Regions from separate parts of the Virgibacillus dokdonensis genome, predicted to be linked through region 2. Evidence: predicted binding sites of a transcription regulator. Region 2 holds the regulator's gene; each other region holds the start of a gene.
What was found. The regulator LexA, encoded in region 2, represses DNA repair genes until DNA is damaged. The targets are predictions, from matches to a motif close to CGAACATATGTTCG.
Positions count from the first base shown of each region.

Region 1: a site for LexA is predicted at 1,807-1,820, ahead of B2C77_RS13250 (DNA polymerase IV). Genes of this name have one in related genera too.
Region 3: a site for LexA is predicted at 1,756-1,769, ahead of B2C77_RS07545 (YhjD family protein). Genes of this name have one in related genera too.

Region 1 covers NZ_LT745763.1:2,485,632-2,488,921, reverse strand. The annotation lists gene B2C77_RS13255 (aldo/keto reductase) at 1-47, shown strand, start outside; gene B2C77_RS13250 (DNA polymerase IV) at 461-1,711, opposite strand; gene dacB (D-alanyl-D-alanine carboxypeptidase/D-alanyl-D-alanine endopeptidase) at 2,037-3,290, shown strand, end outside.
Region 2 covers NZ_LT745763.1:2,160,078-2,163,367, reverse strand. The annotation lists gene B2C77_RS11725 (dihydrolipoyl dehydrogenase family protein) at 1-260, shown strand, start outside; gene B2C77_RS11720 (MerR family DNA-binding transcriptional regulator) at 535-720, shown strand; gene B2C77_RS11715 (hypothetical protein) at 708-1,340, shown strand; gene lexA (transcriptional repressor LexA) at 1,421-2,044, opposite strand; gene B2C77_RS11705 (YneB family resolvase-like protein) at 2,322-2,966, shown strand; gene B2C77_RS11700 (DUF896 domain-containing protein) at 3,155-3,290, shown strand, end outside.
Region 3 covers NZ_LT745763.1:1,294,287-1,297,576, reverse strand. The annotation lists gene lepB (signal peptidase I) at 125-676, opposite strand; gene B2C77_RS07550 (TVP38/TMEM64 family protein) at 732-1,388, opposite strand; gene B2C77_RS07545 (YhjD family protein) at 1,790-2,185, shown strand; gene B2C77_RS07540 (competence protein ComK) at 2,121-2,651, opposite strand; gene B2C77_RS07535 (fatty acid--CoA ligase family protein) at 3,014-3,290, opposite strand, start outside.

The sequences.
Region 1 (3,290 bases), 330 kb from region 2:
TTGCCGCAGAGGATGTGCAGTTGATCAGCGATATTTTCACATCATAGGAAGGTTTGGTGGGGTATCGTATAAGTAAAACAACGGTGCTTTTTTTTATGGTCTAGGAAATTATAAAATTTAGCAGCTGTGGATAAACTTACTAAGTTATTTAGCCACGTCCGGCTCCAGCGCCCAGCAACTAGGCGACTTCACGAAATCGCCCTACGATAAGTCATCATCGGTTCGTTCCTCACCGTGATTCCTAAAACTTTAGTTGATTCGTTCCACTCGCTACGTTGCTAACCGGGCGCTTGCGCCTTTGTTCCTTAACTCTTCAGGTGTTTGAAATCTCACGAAACCATTAATAAAGGCTTAGTTGCCAGTGTGGGGGGGGGAAGTGGTGGTTTTGCATTATTGACATTCATACGCAAGTTTCTGGTGAGGTCACCTCCTCATGTTGTCAAGCATTCTTATTTCTCCATTAAGCATAGTGCCCACCAATTTTTTTGCTCCTTTCGATTGTAATGCCTGCATCTGTATAGCTGATTGCACGGAGAATGGAGGTAGGTCCATATTTTTCTCGGATCGCATCCATTGTATAGCCAATATCCTCTTTTTTCGTACGGTTTTCAAATAGGCTCAGTTGTGTATCTTGTTTCGTATATAAATTGGTTAAAGTCACATATACTCGACGAATACTACTCCTGCCATCGTAAAAACGAAAAAACAACCCCATACAAACATGATACATATCCATTGTGGCGTTAGTTGGTATAGAAATAGAAGTCGAACGGGAAAAGCCGCCCCCTGTTTCTTTTGAATAACTAATTCCAAGTTGAATGGTTTTTCCTGCCATCTGAACGGTTCTTGCTCTTCGGCATACTTCTTCGCAAAGATCCAGTATACAGACATGAACTTCTTCTTTTGCGTAATCGCGTAATAATGCAATACCATGACCAAACCCCTTTTGCTTTGTTTTCACAAAATTGCCGATGACGGGACTCAAATCAATCCCCCATGCATGCCAATATAATTGCTCTCCCATAACCCCGAAACGTTTTCGTAGTCGTTGTAAGTCAAAACGCGCGAGTTGTCCTAATGTTATAATGCCCATTCGTTCGAGATTTTTCTTCATTCTGCTTCCAATTCCCCAAATCGTTTCCACTGGAGCGGGCCACAGTTTTTGTTGTACATCCTCATATGTACATTCGGCAATGCCTTGTTTTTTTGCATGAATATCCATCACGACTTTAGCAAGAAACTTATTATCTCCAATACCAATGGAGCATGTAATGCCAAAACATTCTAGAATATCATGTTTAATCCGTTTCGCTATAGATAGACGATTTCCAAATCGCCTTTTCAATCCGTTAACAGTAACCCATACTTCATCAACAGAATATGGATGGATAGCCTCTTTTGGAACATATTGATAGAGTAATTTAGTTATTTCTGTGGATACTTCTAAATAGTCTGCCATATGTGCTGGAACAATATGTAGATCTGGAACCTTTGGTAGTTCAAAATAACGGCTGACATTACTAATTCCATATTTCTTTTTGAGTGCAGGAGAAGCAGCAAGTACAATACTACCTGAACGGTTGGGATCGCCGACAACAGCTAATAAAGTTTCCATTGGATCAAGCCCTAATTTAACCGCTTCTACACTGGCGTAGAAAGAACGCATATCGATGCATAAAACATCGTTACGGGGATAAAAGGAATAATCCATCAAACATCATCCTCATTAGAAAAACTTGGGGTTATTGCTACAGCTTTATGGTGAAAGCCTATCAACTGTAATGAAAAAGATTCTACAGTCTATAAAGAACGTTTGTTCTTATTATAAGCAGTTTTGCCCCATGTTACTAGTGGTATTTAATTCCAAACATCAACGTTTTGTTAAAAATGAAGTGCAATCTATATTTTAAAAATTATTTCAGTAAGCAGTGATAAATTTAACATGAAAAGAAGGATTGCCCTTCACCATATGGAAATAGTTATATACAAATTTACAAGCATGCGATAATAAATGATGATAAGAGGGGAAATGTCTGGTGAAAGAAAGTATAGAAGCATATATAAAGAATGAGCCAAAATTACAAGGGGCACTGATAGGTATAAGCATAAGGGCTGCAAATACCGGGAAAATGATTTATGAGCATATGGGAGATACGCGATTTCTTCCAGCCTCCAATATGAAACTACTAACAGCTGCGGCTAGTTTGAACGTTTTGGGGGAGAAGTATTGTTTTAGTACGGAGTTACGTACAGACGGAGTGATAGAAGGAGGAAAACTAAAGGGGAATTTATATGTAGTTGGTAAAGGGGATCCAACGTTATTGCCAGAAACGTATCAACGATTTGCTCAACAATTGCATGCATTAGGAATACATTTTATTGCAGGAAGTATAATTGGTGATGATACGTGGTATGATGCTGTTCGCTTGTCGCAGGATGTAATTTGGAATGATGAGACTTTTCATTATGCATCTTCCATCTCTGCACTAACTATTTCACCAGATCATCGGTACGATGCAGGAAGTGTTTATGTGAAAATATCGCCTGGAAAATATGGAGATGATGCTAAGGTAACTGTATCACCAAAAACAGCCTATATAGATGTGCTCAATACGATAAGGACAGGGAAAAAAGGGGGAGAAGAAGATGTTACCATGATAAGAGAGAGGAACGGAAATACGATTTATTTATCAGGAGAAATTCCAGAAGGTGGGGAGGGGGTGGAAGAATGGCTAGCTGTTTGGAAGCCCACTGATTACGCGCTACATATTTTTCAAGCAGCGTTAAAAAAGCAAGGAGTTCTAATAGAGGGGAGTATGTGTCGTGGGCAAGCTCCGGATAGTTCAACATTATTATATAAGCACCATTCTCCCGCTTTAAAGAAACTAATGCTTCCATTTATGAAAAATAGCAATAATACCATTGCGGAAATACTTGTAAAGGAAATGGGTAGACAAGTATACGGAGAGGGCAGCTGGGAAAAAGGTTTGCAAGTTTTAGAACGGGAAATGGACGGCATAGGAATGAATTTGGAAACAATGGTTATTCGAGACGGTTCAGGTATATCACATATAAACATGATACCTGCGAACGAAGTAACCAAGCTACTATACAAAATTCAAAAAATAGATTGGTTTAATACATATTTACATGCGTTACCACATACTGTTGCACAAGAACCATGTATGCTTGGTACACTACAAGGGCGTATGGAAAATCTTGATGTTAAGGCTAAAACAGGGACCATTTATGGTGTAAGTACGCTTTCCGGATATATGCACATAAAAAAG
Region 2 (3,290 bases):
ATGTTTATACAGTAAGCTATTCTGAATTAGATAGGGCTGTTGTTGATCAAAAGACAACCGGAGAAGCCAAAATAATTTGTGATCAAGATGGATTTATAATTGGAGCAAGTATTTTAGGGGAAAGAGCCTGTGAGTTATTGGGCGAATTGCAACTTATGAAAACATTCCATATTCCCTTCCATAAACTAAAGGATACAATTCATCCATATCCGTCTTATAGTGAAATTCTGACACAATTAAGCAACGCAGCTGTTGAATAATTAAAATAAAAGTGTTTTTAATACCATATGTTATCCTCAAGTCTTGAATAAACGAATTCAAGCAGGCACCTTTTATATTACTAGAGTAAAAGACTTGTGTTCATTACAGGTCTTTTTCAATTTCTTCTTCTTTTTTGTCTTGTTAAGTAGCGTTTCGTCTGTTGATAAATTTAGAATTGTAACGTATTCTGTAGTATGTTAGATAACATCTACAGATAGTAGAGGTACCTTATGCTAGTCGCTTTTAAAGACAAAACAAAGGAGATTTTAACATATGGCTGAGAAATATTTTAAAACAGGAGACATAGCCAAATTTCATGGAGTGTCTAGTGATACAGTGCGCTATTACGATAAAGAGAATTTAGTTACTCCTTCTGTTGTTAAAGATAATAAATATAGGTATTATTCTTTGAATGACGCTTTGAAGTTTAGTAATGTAACACTTGGTTGCGTGAATTAGGTGTACCTTTAAAAACAATTAAGAACTGGCTTGATTATAAAGATTTGACAGATGTATCGAAATTTAACGAGAGTTATTTAGAGACATTATTGCTAGAGAGAGAGTTATTAGATAAAAAAATCTATTTTTTACAAGAGTTAAATAGAAGGCTAGCCTCTTTTCAAACAAAACCAAATATGTGGGAAGTGGTTAAGGATAATTATATATTTACCTGTGATGGATTTAACTTTACAGCTGATGATAAAGGCTTCAATATTAATGAATCCAATCTGTATGACTCCCAAGAAGATGTTTTTTGGAATAAGACTTCGATGATTGTTTATCAAAACAACTTAAGAGATTTTCATCATCCTAAAAAAGGAGAAGTATATTGCTCTAACATTATTTCTAGTATCGATCAAGATATCAAAAAAATTAGTTTTCCAACAGCACTTCGTTATAATTTTGTCGGGAATCCTTTTTCTGATATGAGAAAGATGCAAGAAATATTGAATGAAGCAAAGGAACATGCCATTACACATCAGTTGCGTCTAGAAGAATACTGCTATTCATTGTTTTATCTATCACAAATTAAGGAAAAGAGCCCCGTTTACTATGTGCATATTTATTGTCCTGTCTAATATACGGGGGAATGATGACAAAACAAAATTCATAGTAACCCAATATTTATACACAAAAAAAACTGCCAACTGGCAGTTTTTTAGTGTATATGTCGATACAATCCAATAACCTTCCCTAAAATGGTTACATTATCGTATATAAGCGGCTCCATGGTTGCATTTTCTGGTTGTAATCGTATATGATCTTTTTCTTTAAAAAAACGTTTTACGGTTGCTTCATTATCTGCTGTCATTGCAACAACAATTTCGCTATTTTGTGCTGTGTTTTGCTGTTTAACGATTACCATATCTCCATCTAAAATTCCAGCTTCAATCATACTCTCTCCTTCAATTACTAAAACAAATAGACTATCATCAGGATTAGCCGTATTTGCAGGAAGCGGAATATATTCTTCAATATTTTCTACAGCTGTTATGGGCAAGCCTGCTGTTACTTTCCCGATAACAGGCGCATAAAGTGCTTCTTCTTTTGGAATAGGATTCTCTTCTTCCAAATGTAAGATCTCAATTGCTCTTGGCTTTGTAGGGTCACGTCTAATATAGCCTTTGTCTTCAATTCTAGCTAAATGCCCGTGAACAGTCGAGCTAGACGCTAAACCCACAGCCTTGGCAATTTCTCTTACAGATGGTGGATACCCTTTTTGCATTACTTCATCTTTTATATAGTCTAATATCATTTGTTGCCTTTTGGAAAGTTTAGTCATGAATCTATCACCTCGCGCATAATATTAATTAACCTTAGTTTACCATTAGATAAAACTTCGCGCAAACATTCGTTCGAAAAACACTTGACAAGGTCACGCGTTCGGTTATAATAGGGGTAGAAAGCGAACAAAAGTTCTATATTGTATAAGGAGGGCTATTAGATGTTTCAAAAACTGACCAAAACAGACGCATTCTATCTTGTAGCTTTTGCATTAACATTAGGTTTCTTATATTATTCTATTATAATGAGTTAATATGATAGAAGGAGTAAACATTGTGAAGGCAGTTGTATATTGTAGGGTAAGTACTGACAAAGAAACTCAAGAAACATCATTAATAAGACAGAAACAGGAATTGGTTAAACTGGCAGCTGAATATCAACTTACTGTGGTAGCGTGTATACAAGAGCAAGAGAGCGGATATAGTATTGATCGAGATGGGATATTTAAGATGTTAGAGATTTTTTCTCAAAAAAGGGCAGATTGTTTATTGATTCAAGACGAGACTCGTTTAGGTAGGGGGAATACAAAAATTGCCCTTTTTCACCAGCTGCTGAAATTACATATTCCTATTTATACAAGCTTTCATGGAGGGAAGTTAGAGTTATCGGAAGCAGATTCCATGGTGTTGCAGATCGTTGGGATTGTGGAGGAGTATCAACGCAAAATACATAATATAAAGATAAAAAGAGGGATGAAGCAGGCAATTGCAAAAGGATATGATCCCACCTTAAATCTTTCGAATAGAAATGAAGCTCCAGGAAGGCAAAGATTAGAATTTCCTGTTGAAGAAGTCATTAATTTACGACAAAATGGTCTGACGTTTAAAGAAATTGCTGATACATTAAATGGTCTAGGTTACAATGTATCAAAGGCTACTGTTCATAGACGCTATCAAGAATATGAAAGCAAACAAAAATAAAGGTATTCTCAGGAGGACAAGTTCTTTGCCCTTCTCTTTTTTATATGGTACTGTAAAGGAATCATGTTGATAAGCACACCTGTTTTATATCAATGACATCTATTGTACAATGAAAGAGAGTGCAATTTTGTCACCGAAAACTTATGATTTAACAGAATAAAAATATACGCATGAGGGAGGGTAGATGGATGCTCTCAAAAGGTAAGATCGAACGTATTAATGAGCTTGCAAGAAAATCCAAAGTGGACGGACTAACTATTTCTGAACAAAACGAACAAAAAAAATTACGCCAGGAATACTTACAGAGTGTAAGAAAATCTTTTA
Region 3 (3,290 bases), 870 kb from region 2:
AAGAATATAAGAAGCATATAAAATGAAGAAGGTGTGACTAGCATTCATATTTGCTCAAAACCTTGTACAACCTATGACACCAATGATAGGTAAGGAAAAACTTCACCAAAGACGCCATTTTCCACTAGTTACCCAGACTTAGACTAGCTTGAGAAATAGGCCAATATTTCACATCTACTTTGCCGACCAACTGCGTCTGTGCAATAAATCCAAATGCACGACTATCCAAACTTTCCCCACGGTTATCTCCCATAACGAATAGCTTGCCCTTTGGCACTTTTGTCTCTCCAGTTACTTCTTCCAGCGAGAAATTTTCTGTATATGGTTTATTACTTAACGTAGCTTGCGCATATTCTTGTAAAAAATCTTCTTCAACATAATTCCCATTTATATATAATTTGTCATCTTGGTAATAAATCGTATCCCCTGGAATTCCAATTACTCTTTTGACGTAATCTTCTTTCTCATTAGCACGAAAGACAATCACATCAAACCGATCGACTTCCGTTAAATCATACACAAACTTGTTTACCATTAGCAGGTTCCCATCATCCAAAGTTGGCTCCATTGATTCACCTTCTACCACATAGCTGGCAAATAAAGCTGACCTGCTAGCAATTATAATCATGGCCCCAAACAAAATAACAAAGACCACTTTCCGATATTTATTTTTCATTTTCATCTTCCTCCAGAGTAAGTTCTACTAATAGCTTACCCTAGAAACAGATGTTTTAATCTTTCCTCGTATCAGATTCTTCGCGCAACTCCGCTTTTTTCTGTAATCGCTTTTCAATATATTTACCAATCATCCAAAATAACACGATACATATTCCAACAACAATCGTTTTCACCGGATTCTTGGCAAATTCCATAATACTTGAGCCAACATAAGCAATGGAGAAAATCATGACGGATTTCCCCATAATTACGGCTAAGATAAATTGTTGGGTACTAATTTTAGACAATCCAGAAACAACATTAATAACAGATGACGGAGAAAAAGGGAAACACATTAATAAAAACAGTGGTCCAAAACCATGCCTTTCTAGCCATGCAGTTACTTTCCTCACCTGTTTATTTTTACGAATTATTTTAAATACTTTTCGATCACCTAACTTACGAATAATTAAAAAGACGAGAATAGCACCTATTGCTGCACCTGCCCAAGATAAAATAAACCCTTCAAACAGCCCATAAGCAGCAGCATTGGCAAAAACGAATACAACTAGCGGCAAAAATGGAAAAAACGCCTCAATAAATGGCAACAGGAAACCAGGGATAGGGCCTAGATTCTCATAATTTTTTAATAGTTGCGTAATGTAATCATCAAAAGTTTCACTATCAAAAATCATTTCCCAATCGGATAGTTGGATGTCTAATAAAAGCATGTAGTAAATCTCCTCGATAATATGAATGTTATTTTTCTAGTTTTTTCACATAATAATGATATCTCCATGTTTTCCTATAACAGACGATTTCATACTTTAGTGTCTTTTTCTCCCTAAACACATGAGAAAAACGTCGGTTATACGATAAACTTAAAACTTTACACATTCCTATAGTAATTAAAAGAATGAAATGATAGACAAAGTAAAACTTGAATTAGAGGTGTTCTCTTTACCCCCTTGAAGAATGGTTAGTACTTTCTATTTTAATAGAAAAATCGCCATGTGCAAAGTCCTATCACTTATATCGCCACTTTCTTTTCTTTATGAATTGAATTTTTTTATGTTTATCGCATATACTAGCAACAAAGGAACATACGTTCCTTGTGAAGGAGGAATTCTTTTTGCGTTACTTAAACGAAGATGAGTTAACATTGGCATCACGCTTCCTGTTTCTTTCCATGACTATCTTAGTAATTCAACAAGATATTTATTTTCTACAGACTGGTACATTCAAAGCATTTAAAATAAAGGAATCCTACCTAGAAGTTTTAACAAGAATGGAACAGCTTGCATTTCAGGAGCGAAAAAACTTACGGAAAACGATGCAGCAAAAACAAATACAAGTTGTAAAGTTGGAGAAAAATGATTCCTTTTCCTCTTATTTGTTTATTTGTCGAGGGCGTGAGGAAAAACGCAATTATTTCAATCCTGCTATCCGAAAAAAAGTGAAACTTATGTTTGAGGAGTTGATGAGAAAGTCGATTCTGAAGGAGCAATGTGCTTCTTTAAAAACTTGAGTCGGTTATTTAATAAATACCGAAATTGAGCTGTTCGCTGAATTTGGTTTATCATCGACCCATAGGAAATGTCTAATTCAATGCTTTTTCCATTTAGAAAGATAATTTCCGTCCCATATTCATGCTTTCTTTGAACTTGTTCGATATGGGAATGGGCAATCCATGTACACTGAGAGCTCGAAGGAGAAATCGTTGGAAAAAAATACATGCCGCTTAATGGATCAATTGTAACGGGGGCTTTATGGGTAATACCGCAAACATCACGCGTTCCATCCTGTCTTCCTTTTAAACTGCTGCCAAAATACTTACAAGCGTGATCCATCACCTTACTCGGGGAGCAACCAACTGCATATTCTTCCTGATCTTCAAGCACCATCGTCATTGCTTTGTTGTTGGAGTCTCGTCGAGCTACCAAGGCAGCAGTAAAAGGGGTGATTTCGGGAGGATCTGTGTAGAAGTTAAACATGTTTTCATCCTTTCTAGAAGAAAAGAAAGTGGCTTCTTTACTAAAATACCAAACTTTTTCAAAAAAAGAAACAAAAAACACATTTTCTTTCTGATTATTTTATTTTGTTTGCCATTTCTTTTCACCACTTCATCAACAAGAATAGAATAAAATTTATTAAAAAATGCTATGTCGTTAGAAAAACTTGGCTTGTTACCAAGTCTTATGCGAAACCTTTGTTTTTCTTATACTATAAACCCTAAGTTTATACTATTCAGTTATTTTATTATCCACAAGCAACTCATTTATATTTTCTTATCTGTTTAGAAAAACTTAGCAGCTTGCCACCTATTTTATGGCAACAGCTGCTAAGTTTAGGCCTTTCATTGAAGTACTTGTTCCTTTAAGTTTTTCCTTAAAATTTTTCCAGTTGTATTCTTTGGTAATTCATCTAAAAAAATGATGTTTGCAGGGACTTTATATTTTGCTAAATACGTCTGGCAAAATGAAATTAATTCTTCCGCGGTTACGTCATTTTCATCTGTCACAACAAAGCATTGTACCTCCTCACCAGTTTCTGGATCAGGCGTACCTATTACAGCTACTTCTATTACATTTGGATGCCTATAGAAGACTTCTTCTACTTCACGAGGATACACA